DNA from 2 places in the Brevibacillus agri genome. Region 1 is predicted to be linked to the other one. Evidence: riboswitches for the same ligand, from Rfam matches in the RefSeq annotation. Region 1 holds a riboswitch; the other holds the start of a gene.
What was found. Region 1 has a riboswitch for S-adenosylmethionine ahead of BA6348_RS26390 (methionine ABC transporter ATP-binding protein). Riboswitches for the same ligand answer to the same signal wherever they lie in the genome.

Region 1 (9,966 bases):
CAATCGCATAAGCGAACGCTTTACGGATTTTCGCGTTGTTGAACGGCGGTTTCTCCGTGTTGAATTTGTACAGGTACGTACCCGCAATCGCACGGGTTTGCATTTTGCCGGACTCTTTCAGTGCCGGGATTGCATCTGTTGGGAGTGCGCTTGTAGGAGCACCTGCCCAATCGAGGTCGCCGTTGTCAAACATGGACAGCTCGGTGTTTTCATCCTCTACCATGGAGAAGTCGATCTTGTCCAGTTTTACAGCATCTTTATCCCAGTAGTTTTCGTTTTTCGCGAGAATGAGCTTGCTCTTATGCTCCCAAGTCTCGATCTTGAACGGACCGTTACCTACGTGCGTTTTGGCGTCACCCGCCCAGTTTTGTGTGGATTCGACCACTTTTTGGTTCACCGGGTAGTAGGTGTAGAAAGCAGTCAGCTCCAGGAAGAACGGAGTCGGGTTTTTCAACGTAACAACCAATGTTTTGTCATCGGTTGCTTTCACGCCCACATCTTCTGCTTTCGCTTTTCCGGTGTTGTACTCCTCAGCGTTTTTCAGGTAGTACAATTGGTAAGCATAAGTGGAGCCGAGCTTCGGATCGAGCGCTCGCTTCCACGCGTATTCAAAGTCTTTCGCTGTTACCGGGTCACCGTTGCTCCATTTGCTGTCGCGCAGGTGGAATGTATAAGTAAGTCCATCTTCAGAAACGTCGATTTTTTCCGCTACGGATTCATGCGGTTTGCCATCTTCACCGATACGAGTCAAACCATCAAAAGTCGCACGCAAAACAGCACCGGATGTGGAATCTTCAGCCAAGCCAGGGTCAGCCGTCGGCGGCTCACTCTTCATGTTCATGCGCAGAACTTTTGGACCGCTAGTTTGTTCACTTCCAGCAGAATTTCCTTGCTCTCCTGCTTTCTCGCCGCCGCCACAGCCAGCCAGCGCCGCACTCAGAACCAGGATGGAACTCATCGCTGCAAATACGCTTTTTTTCATTAGTGTTGACCCCCTTTGTATGTGTAACACTCCATGGAAAGCTACTTCAACAAATATACTGCATTTTTAGTAATATTGAAGACATTTTAAGCAAGTTTAATTATGTTTTATTCAAAGATCAAATTATATTAAGGGAAATAAATTCACATTCTTCATTACATGAAGTATGCCTCGCACAAGAAAAACTATGCAAATCTTAGGAGTATCGCCGCTCACCGAGGCAAAACAAAAAGCCCCCTCCCATCGCGAAAAAGCGACGTCACAGGGGACTTTGTTTACAATTATAAAGTTTGGGTCTGCCGGTATTCTTGCGGCGATACACCGACAATCGCCCGGAAGTCGCGGATAAAATGCGAGTGGTCGTAGTAGCCGAGCGCGATGGACAAGTCCAGCCAGTCGCTGACGGCTCCCTGGTCGATCATCTGCGCCGCTTCGTGCAGTCGGTAGCGCTGGATTACCGATTTCGGACTGACGCCAACATAGCGGTCAAACAAGCGCTGCATCGTCCGGATGCTCATTCCGGACAGTCGGCTCGCATCCTCTACCTTCAGCACCGTCCGATCTGCCTGAATCAAGCCGACCAGCTCGCTTACTCTCTTTACATTCGGATCGCGCTCCGGCAGACGCTCGCCCAAAAACGCTTCGATGCGGCGAACCATCTGGGCGTCTTCCGGCATGGCAAGCATCTCGGCTTCCAGCGGGGCTGTCTCCACCTGAAACACTTCTTCCAACGTAGTAACCGTGCCGTACAACTGCGAAACCGGCTTTTGCCAAAATGGATAAAAGCCGCCTGGTTTGAACTTCACTCCGAACACATGGCCTTGGCCAGCCAGCAAATGCGAGGACGTGGACAAAGCGACACCGAATATGCCTGTGGCGCCCTCTTCAAACACCAGATTCACATTGGGGTGGGCCAAAACGGTTTGGGAGTAAGGAGCTTGCCCGCGCAAATCCCACCTGACCACCCAGTAATGCTGGACGAAGTAACCGACGTCGCCGCCTGGTTCATACCTTTGCAGCGAAAACTTTTTCCGCCAAGCATGGCATGCAGCACACCTTTTGGCAGCATGTCCTGCTTTTTTTCCATAGCGCCGCCTCCTGTCGCATTTTTACAATACGCCCCTCCATTATCTGCCTATACTAAGAGTAGTAGCAACAGCAAACGATTACAATTTGAAAATGAATGGAAACAGGAGGCACTGCTATGGAACTGCGTTTCGATTTTTACATCGGGGCCACCCCGGAGCACGTCTGGCACGTTCTTACCTCGGAAGAAGGAGTCAAGCATACGTTTTTTGGCTCTGTCATCCGCTCTACTTTTCAGGTAGGGGACGATCTCGCTTATGTCGGTCCCGGAAATGATGGCGACGAAACTGTCCATGTGTACGGCAAGGTTTTGGCGTTTGAGCCGCAGCAAACCTTCAGCTTCCTGGAACATCCCGGCCCTTCGTACCACGCCAACCACGCCGAGCTTCAATCGCGCGTAACTTTCCAATTGGAGCCTGTTGGCGGATGCACGCGGCTGACGCTGATTAACGACCAGTGGATCGAAGATCACCCTTCCTTCGCCAACGCGAGCAACCATTGGCCGATGATTCTCTCCAACATCAAAACATATGCAGAAACCGGAAAAACGTTGGATTTTGGCTATTAATTCCGGGCAAAAAGGAAGGAAAACCCCAGCAGCGAGCTGCCTCGGCACTTCGCCTCTGGGGTTTTTGCCTGTTACTCGACCATTTCCGCCCACTTCAGATCAATAAAGCCCAGTCCGTCCACTTGCACGCCTTTTACCTTATCACTCTGCACCCAGACATCCACGTCCGTAAACAGTGGGATTACAGGCATGGCATCCATGAAAATTTGCTCGGCTTCCGCAAAAAGCTGCTTGCGCTTCTCCGGATCACTCTCCATGGCCGACTGTTGCAGCAGCTCCTTGTAGCGCGCGTTCTCCCAGCCTGTGTCGTTGTTTCCCGTCTTCGCATCGCGGAACATCTCCAGGTAGTTGATCGGATCGTTAAAATCGGCATTCCAGCCCAAACGGCCAATCTCGTAATTCAGTTCATGCAAATCTTGCAAATGCACCTTAAATTCCTTGATCGCCAGCTTCACGTCGATGCCAAGGTTGCGCTTCCACTGGTCCTGCATGGCTTCGGCGATTTTTTTGTGGCGGTCTGTCGGGTTGTACGACATGGTGATGGTCGGAAACTGACTCAGCCCCAACTCCTGCATGCCTTCCGCCAGCAGCTTTTTCGCTGTCTCCACGTCGTTGTCGCGGAAGTAGCCCTCCGGCTTGATAATCATGGATTGCGGCAGCATCCCCATCGTAGGCACCTGGCCGACCTGTGTGATGTTGTCCACGATGCTTTGGCGATCAACCGCATAAGCGAGTGCTTTGCGAATTTTTACGTTTTGCAGCACTCCTTTGGTGGTATTGATTTTGTACCAATACATCGTCGCCTTTGGATGAACGACGAGTTTGCCTGCTTCTTTCAGGGACGGAATCGCATCGGTTGGCAGGCCGCCAAGCGGTTGACCCGCCCAGTCCAGCTCGCCGTTTTCAAACATGGACAGCGCTGTGTTATCATCCTCAATCATGGCAAACTCGATCCGGTCCAGCTTGACAGCGTCTTTGTCCCAATAGTTTTCGTTCTTCTCCAAAACGATCTTGCTCTTGTGCTCCCAGCCCGTCATCTTGAATGGCCCGTTGCTCACGTGTGTTGCTGCTTCATTCGCCCAGTTCGGATTGGCCTCTACGACCTTTTTGTCTACAGGATAATACGTGTAAAATGCCGTCAGTTCCAGGAAGAACGGTGTCGGGTTTTCCAATGTTACTTCCAGCGTCTTGTCATCCAGAGCTTTTACCCCCAGCTCGTCTGCTTGCGCCTTGCCTGTGTGTACTTTTTCCGCATTTTTGATGTAGTAGAGCTGATACGCATACTCGGCTCCCAGCTTTGGATCGAGGACGCGTTTCCAGGCAAATTCAAAGTCGTGCGCCGTCACCGGATCGCCGTTGCTCCACTTGGAGTCGCGAATCGTGAACGTGTACACCCGTTTGTCGTCGGATATTTTCACATCAGACGCAACCGAGTTCATCGGCTTCGCGTCTTTGTCCAGCCTGGTCAAGCCGTCAAAAGTGGCACGGACGATCGCCCCTGAGGTAGTGTCCTTGGCGAGCCCAGGGTCTGCCGTCGATGGCTCGCTGGTCAGATTGGCCCGAAACACTTGCGGCTTTGTGCTGGCAGGCGCGCCAGACGAAGCCTCACCCGCAGGAGCAGCAGCAGGTGCAGTCGAAGTCGGACTGCCTCCACAGCCTGCCAAAAGACTTCCGACCACCAATGTCAGGCCGACAAACATTTTGAATGTTCCCTTCATCAGAATTTTCCCCCTTATCAAATTTTTTCTATCGCCACCACAATATACTCGACGACAGATTTCTTGAAAATGGGGTTCGGTGATATTTAATTAAATTTTATGAATATTTATTCTTTTGTAAACAGAAATAAACCCAACAGCCTTAAAGGGCCAATTGGGTTTATTTGTTGATCCATCAATTACTTTTCCTTAGAATGCCGGGATGATGGAACCTTTGTATTCGTCTTCAATGAATTTTTTCACTTCAGGGGAGTTCAATTCCTTCGCCAGCTTTTGGATGGCTTCGGAGTCTTTGTTGTCAGGACGAGCTACCAGGAAGTTCGCATATGGAGATTCCTTGTCTTCGATGAACAGAGCGTCTTTGGTTGGCACGAGCTTCGCTTCGAGCGCGTAGTTGGTGTTAATCAGCGCCAGGTCCACTTCTTCCAGAACGCGCGGCAGCATCGCTGCTTCAACCTCTTTGAACTTCAGGTTTTTCTTGTTTTCCACAATGTCTTTCACAGTTCCGCTGATGCCAGCGCCTTCTTTGAGCTTGATGACGCCGTTTTTCTCCAGGAGAGCGAGGGCGCGGCCGCTATTGGTCGGGTCGTTTGGCAGCGCGATAGTTGCGCCTTCCGCCAGTTCGTCAACCGATTTCACTTTTTTGCTGTAAGCGCCAAATGGCTCGATGTGAACCGCAACTACAGGTTGCAGATCCATGTTTTGTCCTTTATTGAAGTCTTCCAGGTAAGGCTTGTGCTGGAAGAAGTTTGCGTCGAGTTGTTTTTCGTTGAGCTGTACGTTTGGTTGTACGTAGTCGGTGAACTCTTGTACTTCCAGGTTTACGCCTTGTTCTTTCAGTTTTGGTGCGATGTGCTTCAGGATTGCTGCGTGTGGAACCGGAGAAGCGCCTACTTTCAATGTCACTTCTTGTTGTCCGCCTTGTGCGCCGCCTTCGGCTGGAGCTGGAGCAGTCTCCGTTTTGCCTCCGCACGCTGCCAAAGAAAATGCCAATACGGTAGAAAGTACAGATACGACTAGCTTTTTCATAAATGATTTCCCCCTACTTTTTTTGATCTTTGTACTTGCAAACTTCTATGGGAAAGACCTTACTTGCGGCTGAAACGCAATACCAGGCGATCACCCAGCGACTGTAAGATCTGCACCAACACGAGCAAAATGACGACAGTGACAATCATGACATCGGTCTGGAAGCGCTGATAACCGTAACGGATAGCCAAGTCGCCCAGACCGCCGCCGCCGATTACCCCGGACATGGCCGTGTAGGACACGAGCGCAACGGTCGTAATCGTAATTCCGGCCACCAGTCCCGGACGAGACTCTGGCAGCAGGACGTTCCAGATGATTTGCCAATTGGACGCCCCCATCGACTGGGCGGCCTCAATGACTCCGCGATCTACCTCGCGCAGAGAGGTTTCCACCAGCCGCGCAAAAAACGGGGCGGCCCCGATCACGAGCGGCGGAATCGCTCCGAGTACGCCGAGCGAAGTGCCGACGATCAGTTTCGTGACCGGAATCAGCAAGATCATCAGAATGATGAACGGCACGGAACGCAATACGTTGACGATGAATGAAGCAACCGAGTAAAACGCCTTGTTTTGCAGCAACTGTCCACGTGAAGTAAGGAATAAAATGATTCCCAGCGGCAAGCCGATCAGGATCGTAAACAACGTGGAGAAACCCAGCATCGTCAGTGTGTCTAGTGTACCCTCAGCGATCTCCGACCAATCCACATTTTCCATTGTCCAGTCCATCTATATCACCTCTACTTCCAAACCACGCTGACGCAACGTCTCGATGGTTTTTTCGTTTTGACGGACATCGCCTTCCAGTTCGACGACCAGTTGGCCGTACGGCGTATCCTTCATGCGGGAAATCGTTCCCTGCAAAATGCTGAATACTGTGCCTGTCTCCTGCATCGTCTGGAACAAAATCGGCTGGTACGTCTTTTCTCCCAGGAAGGTGACGCGCGCAATCGTGCGGTTCCCCGCTGCTTTTTCGTGCGCGACAGCTTCGCGCAGCTCGGTGGAATCTGCCACCTGCTCGACAAATTCCTGCGTAGTCGGATGCTGCGGCTTGAGAAACACGTCCAGCACCTCGCCCGACTCGACGATTTTTCCGCCGTCGATCACGCCTACGCGGTCGCAAATGGAGCGGATGACGTGCATCTCGTGCGTAATCAGCACGATGGTCAATCCCAGCTTGCGGTTGATGTCCAAAAGCAGCGCCAAAATCGAGTTGGTCGTCTGCGGATCGAGCGCCGAGGTCGCTTCGTCACACAGCAGCACTTTCGGATCGTTTGCCAGCGCCCGCGCGATGCCGACGCGCTGCTTCTGGCCGCCGGACAACTGGGACGGGTATTTGTCCCGGTGCGCTTCCAGCCCTACCAGCTTGAGCAGATCGTCCACTTTTTTCTGAATCTCCGCCTTCGGACGCTTGGCCAGCTTGAGCGGAAACGCGACATTTTCCCCGACGGTGGACGAGGACAGCAGGTTGAAGTGCTGGAAAATCATCCCGATCTCGCGGCGCTTTTCCTGCAGCTTGACATCGTCGAGCTTGGTCAGGTCGACCCCATCGACGATGACTTGTCCCGACGTAGGGCGCTCCAGCAGGTTGATGCAGCGGATCAAGGTACTTTTCCCCGCCCCGGAATGGCCGATAATCCCGTAAATTTCCCCTTTATCTATAGAAAGATCAATCCCGAGCAACGCCGGAATCGTCTTGCCCTGCACTTGATAGCTTTTATGCAAATTTTTCAATTGAATCAACGCATCCACCTCCCAGCAAAATCCTTGTGAAAAACGTAAAAACCCCTTTTTCATAAACGAAAAAGGGGCTGCAACGCATGTATACGTTCGCATCCACCCTTCTCATCTATCAAGATCCAACCAATCTTGTAGGAATTGGCACCGCGACGTCCATTTCAAAAAATGAACCGGTTGCCGGGCTTCATCGGGCCTGTCCCTCCGCCTCTCTTGATAAGAAAGATTTCCACGTATATTATGTTCGTTTTTCATATTTTCATGATACAAACCGGATTATATCCTTTTTGAAAATATCCCGTCAATAGCAATCACAGGAAAAACTTTTTTAATCCATTACTCCGTTGCGAATGATGGTGGCATTGACGTGAAAATGAAACGTCGCTTTCTCAAGGATTCTCGCCTTCAAGCGTATGCGAATATCGAACACCGGCGGCGATACTTGCTCCAGCTTGATTCGGGCGTTGCTGGAAATCGTGTCAAAAGCAAGGTGCACCATATCCTTGGGATTGCCGCGGTTCTTGTCGGTCTTCCCGAAAATTTGCGCCGGGACGGACGTGTCGTAGCTGCCAATCCGGAATTTCCCGTGCACGAGCTTGATGAGAAACGCTTCCTTGGGCGATAGCCTTCGAGCAGGCGCTGAATCGCCTCCTGGGTGTGATAGACCCGATTGCTCCCGGCTCCCCCGAGCTGCCGCTCCACTTCCCCTATGCTTGCCTCAGCCAGACAAATTTCTCTCAGCTTCGGGATGAGCTCGCTGTAAACGACTTGGCATCCGCCATGCTGGTCAAAAAATACAGCCGCATGCGGCCGTCCGGCTCGTCGATATGTTCCGTTCGCAAGTCCCCTGTATGGGAAAACCATTTACGCGCAATCTCCTGGTCCATTCCCCTCACCCCCATACATAGCAAATCATGGTTAGTCTGCCCGAAAACACAAAAAAACAGCACGCTCAATTTGGCGTGCTGTTTTCGTTGCTATCGGTCGTGCTATTCGTTTGCGAAACCGCTTCTTCTGCTGGCGGTTCCAGCTTTCCTTGATAAAAGACTGGATCTGGTCGACATCCGGAATGAGCACCGCGCCTGCCCGATGGGATTCGCGGAACATCCCCATTGGCGGCAATTGGTAGTTGCCTGGCTCCGCGGTGTTTAATTTCAGCCCAAGCGCAGACAGCCTCAGCATATCCATGGAACTGATATTCGTCTGGATATACGGCGTCACTTCTTTCAGGATGGACGGCAATTGAATCAAGGTCGTGCCGCTCTTCATCTGGCTCACCACAGCCGTCAGCAGCTTGCGCTGACGCTCTGTGCGCGTGTAGTCCGATGTGGCGTCATGGCGAAAACGAACGTATTGCAGAGCCTTGTTGCCATCCAGTTGCTGCAGTCCCTTTTTCAAATTGATGTCGTAGATGCCTTTATCGGTCGGGTCGTGATAGTACATATTTTTTTCCACATCAATCTCGACACCACCGACAGAGTCAATCAAAGCCTTGAAGCCTTCAAAGTCGGTGATGACGTAGCGGTCCACCGGAAGCCCTGTAAACTGGCTGACGGTCTTCATCGCCAGTTCCGGTCCGCCCTCCACGATCGCCGAGTTGATGCGCGAGCTGCCGTTCCCCGGAATGTCTACGTACGTGTCGCGCAAAATGGAAAATACGTCGTAGCGCTTGGAGGCCGGGTCGATACTGACGAGCATCATCGAGTCCGAACGGGGAGTCCGTTATTTTTCATTCCCCTGCGGTCCACACCCATCAACAGGATGTTCACCCGCTCTTCGCCATCCCATTCCGGAATCTCCGCCGCTTTCGTCGCGGCACCGCCATCCGGCGGGGCTGGCCGAATGACATTCGGCTCTTGAATATTGTGAGCAAACTGATAAAAAGAGTATCCGTAATAACCTGCTGTCGCGGCAATCGCGACAAACATCAGGAGCAACACCCGTTTCCACATTCGCATAAAGAACTACTCCACCTTTTATTCTCTGTATCACATGAACTCATCTCACCACTTGTTTAGTATACTCGAATCTATAGGATGTGGAGCAGCCTTTATTTGGGTGCTTTTCACTTTTTATATTTTTATGTTTGCAATGTTTAAAATATTCGTTATACTACAAGCAACACAATCCCAAAGGGGTGACCGGCCGTGATTTCTCCCACTTCCTTTTTGCAGCGGTATCCGCGAGAAGCCCTGTTCTTCCTGGTTGCGAGCTTCATCAACTCTTCCGGCAGCGCTTTCATGTGGCCGCTTACCACTTTGTACGTACATACGATTTTGCAACGCTCCATGACCGAGGCAGGCTTTGTGCTGATGGTTTAATCGCTGGCAGGAATTGTGAGGCAGTTCGTCGGCGGGACGCTTTTTCACTGCCTGGGCGCCAAACGGCTGATCGTCGGGGCCTTGCTGGTTCAAGGACTCATCCAGTTGTCGATTCCGCTCACGATAGCTGGCCTGTTTACATCGCGCTGATGACCGGGCTTGGCTTTACCTTCAACCTGTCGTTCCGGCGATTCAGGCGTTCATCGGCTTTCGCTGGAAAGAGCAGCGCCGAGAGCTGTTCAACATCGTATATGTCGCGAACAACCTGGGAATGGCCATCGGCACCTCGCTGGCCGGGTCATTGCCACTTCCTGCGGCGAGCAGGGAACGCAGCATGGAGGTGTCAATACTGCCGCCCGGATCGAGCGCCACGGCCGAACGGCCACAGCCTGCCACGCTCCAGCCTGCTTCGTGAAAATCGCTCTGCCATCGACCTGCCCAATCCTCGCGTAGCTCCGGTTATGACCACCAGCTTGTTTCCAGCCATGCTCTAAAAAAACAAAAAGAAAGCCCCTTCCAGAAAATCAGA
Region 2 (9,966 bases), 2.0 Mb from region 1:
ATGTAAAAATCGTCAATGCAAACCCGTCCGACCAGCGGCCGCAGCAGGTCGGGAAAAGCTTCGCTGCTCGGCAAGACGGGTGCGATCGTCGCCTGTGTCGGGACGCCAGCCGCAGCCAATTCCCGAAGCGCCCGCAGCCGTGCGGCAATCGGAGGCGCTTGCGGCGAGAAATGTTTGCGGATTTCCTCCAGGTCCGTTTCCACCGTCATGCTGACGCGTACTCGCTCGCCCAGGCGGAGCAGCAGGTCCAGATCGCGCGTGACGAGCGGGCTGCGGGTCTGGACGAGCAAAAAGTCGGGCGGATGCTCCACCATCACTTCGAGTAGCGAACGCGTTACCTGCTCCCGATATTCAACGGGCTGGTAAGGGTCAGTGCTCGACGACATGAAAATGGAGACGGGCCCCTTCGCTTTTGCCCGCTGTAGCTCTTTGGCGAGCAGCGCGGCGGCTCCCGTCTTGATATCGACCCACGTCCCCCATTCGTGCCCGCGAAACAGCGAGACGGGCATCTGCCGCACATAGCAGTAAGAGCAGGCGAAGGAGCAGCCCGTGTACGGATTGAGCGAGTGCGTGTAATCGGTCAAAAATCCGGTTCCTTTATTGAGCAGCGTTTTTGGTTGCTTGTAAAAGAAAGTGCTGTTCACTTTTGTCCCTTCTTATTTTGCATCGTGAAAAATGATCCCCAGACTGTACCGCGTTCCCTGGGTGATCGTGCTGACGCCGTGGCGCAGCGTCGTTTTATAATAGCCGCGCGCTCCGGCTACAGGGCGATAGGCAGTCGGAAAAATCAAGCCTGCCCCCTGTTCCAAGGTTATCACATGTCCTCTGCTTTGCGCTCGCGGCCGTTGTTCGATCAGCAAAAATTGTCCGCCGCAAAAGTCGCTTTCCTGTTGGCTCAGGACGAAGACGACCTGAAAAGGAAAAAACACGTCGCCGTACATGTCCTGGTGCAGACAGTTGTAGCTGCCGGCCTCGTATTTCAGGAGCAAAGGCGTCGGGCGGGCCTGCCCGTGCTCGTGGCAACGGGCGAGAAAGGCGGACAGCGACGGAGGGTAGGCAGGCTGCTGTCCGAGCAGTGTGTTCCAGCGATTCGCCGTTTTGGCCAGCTCGGGATAAAAGCCCTCGCGCAACTGCTCCACTATGGGCGGCAGGGGAGCTTGATAATAACGGTACTCTCCGCTGCCGAAGCGGTATCGCGCCATGTTGATCGTCGCTCGGAAAAAGCGGTCTTCGCGATAGGTGGCGATCAGCTCCTGGCATTCTTCCGGTTGCAAGACGGGAGGGAGGACGGCAAAGCCTTGCTCGTCCAGACTGTGTTGCAACTGCTCCCAGGGGAGTAGGGCGATGCGTTTTGTCAGCGGCTCAGCCATGCTGCATCCCCCTTGCAAGACTTCCTTTTTCGAGCGCGATCAGCGCTGTTTTCATGTCCAGGCCGCCGCGATAGCCGGTGAGGCTGCCGTCTTTGCTGACGACCCGATGGCAAGGGACGGTCAAAAGCAGCGGATTGGCTCCGATCGCGGCTCCTACGGCCCTGACGGCGGCAGGCTTTTTGATGTGAGCGGCAATCTCGGAGTAAGTCGTCGTCTGCCCGTATGGAATGCGGCACAAAGCGTCCCAGACAGATAGCTGAAACGGCGTGCCCTCCAGATCGAGCGCAAGCGAGAATTGCTGCCGCGCCCCTTGCAAATATTCGCTGATTTCCGCCACATAGGGGGCGAGCTGCTCGTGATCCTGGACCAAAACATGGCCGGGTCTGCGACGAGCGAACCAATTGCTCAGCTCTGCGAACGGGCCGTTTTGGGAGCCGACGAAGCATAGCCCTTTGGCTGTGGCCGCGAGATGCAGGCTCCACTCTTGCAAAATGACTTTTGACCAGTAAACATGTTGTTTTTCCTTCATTGTGACAAACGCCTCCAGACCTTATCGTTTCCAGCACGCTTGCTGGTTGTTGTACGCACAGTATAGCTTCACCGCGGCGTTTTTGTACGAATTTGCGAGTAGAACAGCAAGATAATGAAGGAGAAGACGCATGCTACAAGTAGCTGGAGCAGTTGGCAGCGATGTTTCCATTGCTTTTCGCAAGCCGCGGGAGTAAGGTAGGAGTAGACAGATGACCGGTTTCAGCCAGGCTTTTCGGCTGTTTAACGGGATCGCATAGATGGAGGACGGATAGTTGCATGAACGATCAACTGACGCATTTTAATGAACAAAACCGTGCGCGGATGGTAGATGTCTCGGAAAAAGACATCACAAAACGGGAGGCTGTGGCAGAGAGCAAAATCGTCATGAAGCCGGAAACGCTCGCCCGCATTCGCGAAGGACGGGTAGAGAAAGGGGATGTGCTGGCAGTCGCACAGGTAGCGGGCGTCATGGCAGCGAAAAAGACGTGGGAAATCATCCCGATGTGCCATCCGCTTCCTTTGACCGGGATCGACATTCGCTTCGCTTTTGAAAACGAGACGACGCTTGCCCTGGAAGCATGTGTGCGGACGACGGGAAAAACGGGCGTGGAAATGGAAGCTTTGACGGCTGTCAGTGTCGCAGCTCTTACGGTGTACGATATGTGCAAGGCGATGGACAAAGGCATGGTAATCGGTCCGACTTGCTTGGTGAGCAAAACAGGCGGGAAAAGCGGCGATTTTCGTCGGGGAGAGAACTAAACCATGAAACAGAAATGGCAATCCTATCCGAGCAGCATTCGTCTTCTGGCGATTGCTGCGATCATTTTTTCTACCGGAATGGCTTGTATTTGGCCGCTTGTCACCATCTATATCCACGATTATTTAGGGAAGCCGCTGACCGTAGCGGGCTTTTTGCTGTTATTGAACCAGGGGGCTTTTTTGATCGGCAGCATCGCAGGTGGCATGCTGTTCGACCGTTGGGGGAAAATGCGCACGATCGTTTTTGCCTCGATCGGCGTCATTCTGATTTCCGTCGGGCTTGGCGTCACGCATGACTTTACGCTGTACACGATCTTGTTGTTGCTGAACGGGCTGTTTTACGGCACGCTCTCTCCGGTGATGAATGCACTCGCTGTCGTGCTGTGGCCGGAAGGCGGGCGCAAAGGGATCAACATGATCTACGTCGCGCTCAACGCCGGGGTGGCGGCTGGCTCTGCCCTCGGCGGCTTGCTGGCGAGCATTTCGTTTGCCTGGACGTTTTTTGGCAACGCGATCTCGCAAGTCATCGTGCTCGTCATGTTCGTGCTCATTTTGCCTCGGCAGCTCAAGGCAGTTGCAGAGCGGGGCTATCGGGCGGAGCAAGCCAATACCGCAGGCACTCCCGCCGCTGCTGTCCAAAGCGCTGCCAAGCCGAAGCCAGTTGAGGCGCTTTCGCCGCTACAGCAACTGCCGACGAAAAAAGTGGCGTGGGGCGCCCTACTGCTCTTGTGCAGCGGGCTGTTAATCAGTTGGATTGTCTACGTCCAGTGGACGACGGTGTTGTCGACCTACATGCAATCGTTGGGCATTTCCTTGCGTCAGTACAGCTTGCTCTGGACGATCAACGGCGGCCTGATTTTGTTCGGCCAGCCGCTGATCGCCTGGGTCATTGGCCGCTTCGCCCGCACGCTGCGAGCGCAGATGCTGCTCGGCTCCTACGTGTTCGTGCTGTCGATGCTGATTTTGTCGCAGACGACCTCCTACGCCGGCTTTGTCGCCGGGATGTTCATCATGACGCTTGGAGAAATGCTCGTCTGGCCGGCCGTGCCTGCCGTGGCAGCAGAGTTTACGCCACAGGGGCGAGAAGGCTTCATCCAAGGGCTGATCTCCGGCACAGGCTCTGCGGGACGCATGCTCGGCCCATTGCTCGGAGCGGTCATTTTCCAGCATTTTCAGGCACAAGGACTTTTGTACATCATGGCGGGGCTGGCGCTAATGTCTGTCGCGTTTTTCGCCCTGCACAGCTCGTTTCAAGGTCGCACCCGAAAAGTGCCAGCCGCGACCGTAGAAAAGATGTAGCCAGGAAAAATTCGCGGGCCTCGCGAAGCGTCTTGACACGTTCGGAGCCCGCAATGTAGTATGAAGAAGATTAAAAACAGTATATTCCGTGTGATTTACTTATGAAGAGAGGCGGAGGGACTGGCCCTATGAAGCCCGGCAGCGGATCTGCGCGCTTGCGCGTTGCAGATGCTGTGCCAATTCCAGCAGGATAATTCCTGACAGATAAGGACGTGACCAAGCTGATCTCCCCCTTTTTCTGTACGGAAAGAGGGGGTTTTTGCTGTACATTGGCCTAAAAAGAAAGGAACTGAAGACAGATGCGCATCCAACCTTCCGACATGATTGATCGGCTCCCGACCCAGTTTTTTGCGACATTGGTGGCAAAAGTAAACAAAGTCATCGCTTGTGGGCATGACGTCATTAATCTGGGCCAAGGAAACCCGGACCTGCCTACGCCGCCGCACATTGTGGAAGAGCTGAAGGCACAGGCAGAAAATCCGCTGCATCACAAATACCCGCCATTTTCCGGCCGACTGGAGCTGAAGCAGGCAGTCGCGCACTGGTACAAGCAACAATTTGACGTGGACCTCGACCCGGAGGAAGAGGTGGCGATCCTGTTCGGAAGCAAAACCGGCCTCGTGGAAATTTGCCAGGTGCTGATGAACGCAGGCGATGTGGCACTCGTACCGGACCCTGGCTACCCGGATTACTGGTCCGGCGTAGCGGTCGTAAACGGCCGGATGTCGATGATGCCGCTGACGGCCGAAAATCAGTTTTTGCCTGACTACAGCAAAATCCCGCAAGCCGATTTGGACCGCGCCAAGCTGATGTTTTTGAACTATCCGAATAACCCGACAGCGGTGAACGCCCCGTTTGAATTTTACGAGGAAACCGTCCAGTTTGCGCGCAAGCACGAGATCGTCGTCTGCCACGACTTCGCGTACGGCGCGATCAGCTACGACGGCAAAAAGCCTGTCAGCTTCATGCAGGTGCCGGGGGCAAAAGAGGTGGGCGTGGAGTTTTACACGTTGTCCAAAACGTACAATATGGCCGGCTGGCGCGTAGGCGCGATGGTCGGCAACCGCGAGCTGGTAAGGCTCATCAATCTGATTCAGGACCATTACTTCGTCAGCCTGTTTGGAGCGGTCCAAATGGCCGCAGCCAAAGCGATGACAGACTCGCAGCAGTGCGTCCGCGATCTGGTAGCCGTCTACGAAGGCCGCCGCAATGCGCTGTTCTCCAATCTGCACCGCATCGGCTGGCAGGCCCCGCCATCGCAAGGCTCGTTTTTCGCCTGGCTCCCCGTCCCGGCTGGCTTTACTTCGGTGGAGTTCTCGGATTTGCTGCTGGAAAAAGCACATGTAGTCGTCGCACCAGGCGTCGGCTTCGGCCCAAGCGGCGAAGGCTACGTTCGCGCCGCCCTGCTGTCGGACGAACAACGCCTGGCCGAAGCGGTTCAGCGGATCGAACAGTTGGGGCTTTTTGCGAAAACGAAGTAAGTAGGAGAGCGGGTGACCACACTTCCTGGGGGTGGGGAGTGTGGTTTTGTTTTTGGGGGCTGCGTTGCGTGAGACTGCCGGGGGTGCGTTGGTCGGTTGCTCGCGTATCTCAGGATCATCCATGTTTCCCCATGTTGACCTGCGCTTGTCTGCGTTGCCCCCTTGCCCGCGCCGTCCACTGCCCACGCTTTATCACCTGCTTGTCAATCCATTACCAGTCGAACCCCCCTCCCGCACCATAAGACGTGCAGTAGTAATAAAAATCATTCTCATCGTTGACAGATAATGATTTTCATTATACGATGTTAATGATAATTGATCTCATCAGGAGCGGGAGGGTACTATGCGCTATCAGATTAACGGTTACACTGACATGTACACGGTGATCGCCAACGAGCGGAAGATCGGTGGAGCCATTGAAGCAGCTCAAGTTCGACTGCGCACAGGAGAGGTTTTCACCAATGTGGTTCTCACTCGTTTGGAAATGTCAGGTGCGCATTTTTGCTCGATCGGCTTCGTGACAGAAGAAGGCAAGCGGCTGATTGTGCATGTGGACGACATCAGCATGATCGCAGACGCGCGCCACGTCAATGTATGTGAGCTTGCCAATGAATGCATGCGGGCTGAAAAGTGCGCAGAGCGCCTGAAACGCCTGAAGCGTCTCTGTGAACTGAACGAAGGAAGCTGTACGCCTACCTTCCAGGAAGAAGCGCTGCTTTTGGCAGAAGACATCGGGCTGGAGGAAGCGCGTTCTTATGTGGATTTGTCCTTCCTGCCGCAAGTGGAAAAAAAGCGGGTTGTCCGCATCGCGTAGAGTGTTCCCATCGAATTACATATTCGCCCCTTTCCCTTTTACAGCGGAGAGGGGCTTTTTGCGTCTGGTAGGCGGCGGTGCTGCAAAAAACGGATGAAGCTGGTCACCGGATAAGGCAAGAGGTCATCCTGACGATAGACGAGGCAAATATGTCTGCGGTTGACGTAGCCAGGCAGCTCGCGAATGACCAGCTCGCCCGTTTCGCCTTCGCGCACGACGCTGCGATAGGGGAGGATGCTGACGCCCATATTGTGCTTCGTCGCTTCCTTGATCGTCTCGATCGCCCCAAGCTCCATGCGCACTTGCCAGCGCAACTGGTTTTCCTGGGCCCAGCGTTCGGCCAGCTCGCGGGAGGTGGAGCCGGCTTCGTGGATGAGGAACGGCTCGGATTGCAAATCGGCCAGTTCGATTGTCTTTTTTTTGCGCCAGCGGATTTTGCGGAGAGAGAACCAGACGCAGCTCGTCCGCCAGCAGCGGAATGACGTGCAAGCCTTCCTGGGGCTGCATGGACAGCGAAACAATAGCCAGATCAATTTCGAAGTCGCGCAGCAGCTCCATGAGCGGCCGCGCTTTTTTTGTATAACGAAAACCCCCAGTTCGACTGGGGGTTCAGGAAAGCTTATAGCTATGAGTAGCCATCCTTTGAACTCGGTGATAAGATGAGAGCCGGTCTGCCAACCGCTCACACGAATCACAGGAGGACAAAGGATGGACAAAAGCAGTCTAGCACATACCAAATGGAACTGCAAATACCATATTGTATTTGCGCCGAAATATCGCAGACAAGTGATATACGGAAAATTAAGAAGAGAAATTGGAAAGATATTGCGGGAGTTATGCGAACGAAAAGGGGTGGAGATTATCGAAGCAGAAGCCTGCGTGGATCATATTCATATGCTGGTGAGCATCCCACCGAAATTAAGCGTATCCGAGTTCATGGGCGACTTAAAAAGGAAAAGCTCCCTGATGATTTTTGATAAGTTTGCGAACATGAAATACCGATATGGGAACCGACAATTCTGGTGTAGAGGGTACTATGTGGATACAGTGGGGAGAAACAGAAAGGCAATTGAAGAGTACATTCGCAATCAGTTAGTGGAGGACAAAAATTACGAGCAATTAACGATGAAAGAGCTGGTCGACCCGTTTACGGGTGAGTCGGTCAAAAAGGGCAGATAAAAAGCCCCTTTTTAGGGGCAGCCCGAGGCAACACGCGGTTGGCAGACTTTCAGTGCGCCTTTAAGGCGCTTGCTTGTAACATGCCCTTATAGGGCTAATGGAAGCCACCGGCTAAGCCGGTGGTTATGACTACGGTCAAAATCGGCAGGACATGCGGGTACTCCGCCTGGAATGCGGCGAGATAAGGGGGGGAGAAAGTAGGTGGCAGGCGTGTAGCTCACTCCGATTTTCAGCGTGCCTCTGCCGCCGTGACGAAACTCCTCCATGATCTGCCCGGCTTCTGTCAGCAAGGTGGACACTCTTCTGGCATACGGCAACAAAGCATTCCCCGCTTCGGTCAGCCGAAAATGCCGCGGCTGCTTGTAGAACAGCTCCACACCGAGGGCGGTTTCCAGCTTTTTAAGGTGAAACCTGACGGTTGGCTGCTTGATCCCCAGCGCCTCGGCAGCTTCCGTCAACGACTTGCACTGGGCGGCTACAGCGAACACACGCAATTGCTGAATATTCACCGGATCGCTCCCTTCCGCCCTCAGTATAGATATTCTCTATGGATCTATCAATAAACATAGACTCTATTTAACACAAGCTTAGCATCCGGTTTACTTTCCCCTCACACAAATCGCGTACAGTTGTCGGTAGGAAATGAAATGGGAGGGAAATCGGAATGACCAGGAAAAATCGGCAACAAAAATGAACAGTAGCATCGCTGCTCGTCTCCACTACCTTGCTTTTTGCGGGATGCGGACAAGGCACTTCCCCATCGACGGCGACTTACGCAGCGGCTTCGACCTTGGTGGGCGGCGGTTTCGTTGTGCTGCTCATCGTCATCGTCGAGCTGTTGTTTCAGCCGAAAAAATGGAAAGCAGGGAGAGAACAAGCTTGAAGCCGATTTTGGAAGTGCGAGGCGTACAAAAATCGTTTGGCAGCTATGCCGCTTTGCGCGGAATCAACCTGTCCGTGCGCAGCGGAGAAATCATCAGCGTCCTGGGACCATCCGGCTGCGGGAAATCTACGCTCTTGCAAGTAATCGCCGGACTGACCCGGCCAGATGTCGGAGAGGTGCTGCTGAGAGGGGAACAGGTGGCGTCGCCCTCGCGGCTGGTCCCATCGGAAAAGCGCAATCTCAACATGGTGTTTCAGGATTACGCCCTGTGGCCGCACATGAGCGTCTACGCCAATATCGCGTACGGACTCCAGCGCAAAAAAATGAAAGCAGATTTGATTCAGGCCAAAATCGCCGAACTGGTCAAGCTGTTGCGCCTGGAAGGGCTGGAGCAACGCTTGCCGCCGCAGCTTTCAGGCGGTCAGCAGCAGCAGCGCTGCGCGGAAATCTGGAGCAATGGCTGAGGGCGCTGGAACGGTGACGGTCGGCGTCGTACGAGCAGCAGCGCTGCGCGGAAATCTGGAGCAATGGCTGCTCGATCAGCATGAAAAGGAAGAGCAAACGGCTGGCGAAAAATCATGGCTGAAGTTTGCCGCCGGATTGCCGCACTACATCGAGCACGGGCCGTACTTGTTCGTACACGCGGGTATCCGCCCGGGAATTGCGCTCGCTTCCCAGCAGCCTTACGATCTGCTCGCGATCAGGGAAGAGTTTTGGCACAGTGCGGCGCAGTTCGAGCGAGTGATTGTATTCGGGCACACGCCCACACATCGGATGGGAGCCGCACCGGGGGAAATCTGGATACGGCCAGACCGAATCGGCATTGATACCGGAGCGAAGCACGGACTTCGTTTGACGCTGGTGGATTTGACCTGTCGCAAGAGCTATTCTTGCTCGACCAAAGAAAAAGGGACGTACACGGATTTTCGCATGGCGGCATGGGGTAAAAATGAAGGTTGCGAAAACTAGGGAGCAGCGCTGATGCAAGCAGCAGCTTCGATCGAACAATCGCTCGACATAGTCAAAACCTATCTGCTCATAGCTAGCGGGGATTGGACTTTGCCTGGCGTCAGTGATAAAACAAGAATAAGCAAAATCAAGGGGGAACGGAACATGGAGTACTCATTTTCAAAATCAGTTGACGCATTATCCTCCTCGGCTGTCCGGGAAATCTTGAAGCTGACCCAAGGCAATCAAGTGCTCTCGCTCGCAGGTGGACTGCCAGCCGAGGATTCTTTTCCTATCGCAGCTATGCGCGAAGCTTTCAATCGGGCATTCGATCTGGGGGCCAAATCTTTGCAGTACGGTTTGACTGACGGATACATTCCGCTTCGCGAGTGGGTTGCCTCACGGATGAAGCAAAAACATATGAACGTAGGCCTGGACAATATGCTGCTGACCACCGGCTCCCAGCAGGCCGTCGACTTACTGTGTCGAGTCTATTTGGACGAAGGCGACGTCGTGCTGGTAGAAAATCCAACGTATCTGGCTGCGGTCCAATTGTTCCAATTTCGGGGGATTCGCACCATTCCGGTGCAAGGGGACGCAGAAGGGATGGATCTGGACGATCTCGCGCAAAAAATCGCCCAGTATCGCCCGAAAATGGTCTATGTCATTCCGACTTTTGCGAATCCGACCGGGAAAGTATGG

Region 2: it holds a riboswitch for S-adenosylmethionine, as region 1 does, so the genes downstream of both, BA6348_RS09980 (pyridoxal phosphate-dependent aminotransferase) here and BA6348_RS26390 (methionine ABC transporter ATP-binding protein) in region 1, are expected to answer to the same signal.

What each region holds. Positions count from the first base shown of each region.
Region 1 covers NZ_CP026363.1:5,359,744-5,369,709, forward strand. Annotated here, with positions in the region: gene BA6348_RS26360 (peptide ABC transporter substrate-binding protein) at 1-982, opposite strand, end outside; gene BA6348_RS26365 (helix-turn-helix domain-containing protein) at 1,264-1,947, opposite strand; gene BA6348_RS27580 (hypothetical protein) at 1,881-2,069, opposite strand; gene BA6348_RS26370 (SRPBCC family protein) at 2,187-2,636, shown strand; gene BA6348_RS26375 (peptide ABC transporter substrate-binding protein) at 2,708-4,354, opposite strand; gene BA6348_RS26380 (MetQ/NlpA family ABC transporter substrate-binding protein) at 4,544-5,383, opposite strand; gene BA6348_RS26385 (methionine ABC transporter permease) at 5,443-6,108, opposite strand; gene BA6348_RS26390 (methionine ABC transporter ATP-binding protein) at 6,109-7,122, opposite strand; SAM riboswitch class I at 7,222-7,339, opposite strand; gene BA6348_RS26395 (hypothetical protein) at 7,445-7,708, opposite strand; gene BA6348_RS26975 (hypothetical protein) at 7,854-8,003, opposite strand; partial or broken gene BA6348_RS26400 (LCP family protein) at 8,069-9,074, opposite strand; gene BA6348_RS27590 (hypothetical protein) at 9,264-9,437, shown strand; gene BA6348_RS27765 (hypothetical protein) at 9,453-9,587, shown strand; gene BA6348_RS26415 (aldo/keto reductase) at 9,928-9,966, opposite strand, start outside.
Region 2 covers NZ_CP026363.1:2,011,124-2,021,089, forward strand. Annotated here, with positions in the region: gene BA6348_RS09955 (SPL family radical SAM protein) at 1-644, opposite strand, end outside; gene BA6348_RS09960 (2OG-Fe(II) oxygenase) at 657-1,370, opposite strand; gene BA6348_RS09965 (methylated-DNA--[protein]-cysteine S-methyltransferase) at 1,363-1,899, opposite strand; gene moaC (cyclic pyranopterin monophosphate synthase MoaC) at 2,178-2,660, shown strand; gene BA6348_RS09975 (MFS transporter) at 2,664-3,959, shown strand; SAM riboswitch class I at 4,056-4,170, shown strand; gene BA6348_RS09980 (pyridoxal phosphate-dependent aminotransferase) at 4,259-5,440, shown strand; gene BA6348_RS09985 (hypothetical protein) at 5,784-6,254, shown strand; gene BA6348_RS09990 (LysR family transcriptional regulator substrate-binding protein) at 6,293-6,649, opposite strand; partial or broken gene BA6348_RS27995 (hypothetical protein) at 6,729-6,812, opposite strand; gene tnpA (IS200/IS605 family transposase) at 6,963-7,433, shown strand; gene BA6348_RS10000 (LysR family transcriptional regulator) at 7,520-7,942, opposite strand; gene BA6348_RS10005 (ABC transporter ATP-binding protein) at 8,313-8,780, shown strand; gene BA6348_RS10010 (hypothetical protein) at 8,773-9,285, shown strand; gene BA6348_RS10015 (aminotransferase-like domain-containing protein) at 9,430-9,966, shown strand, end outside.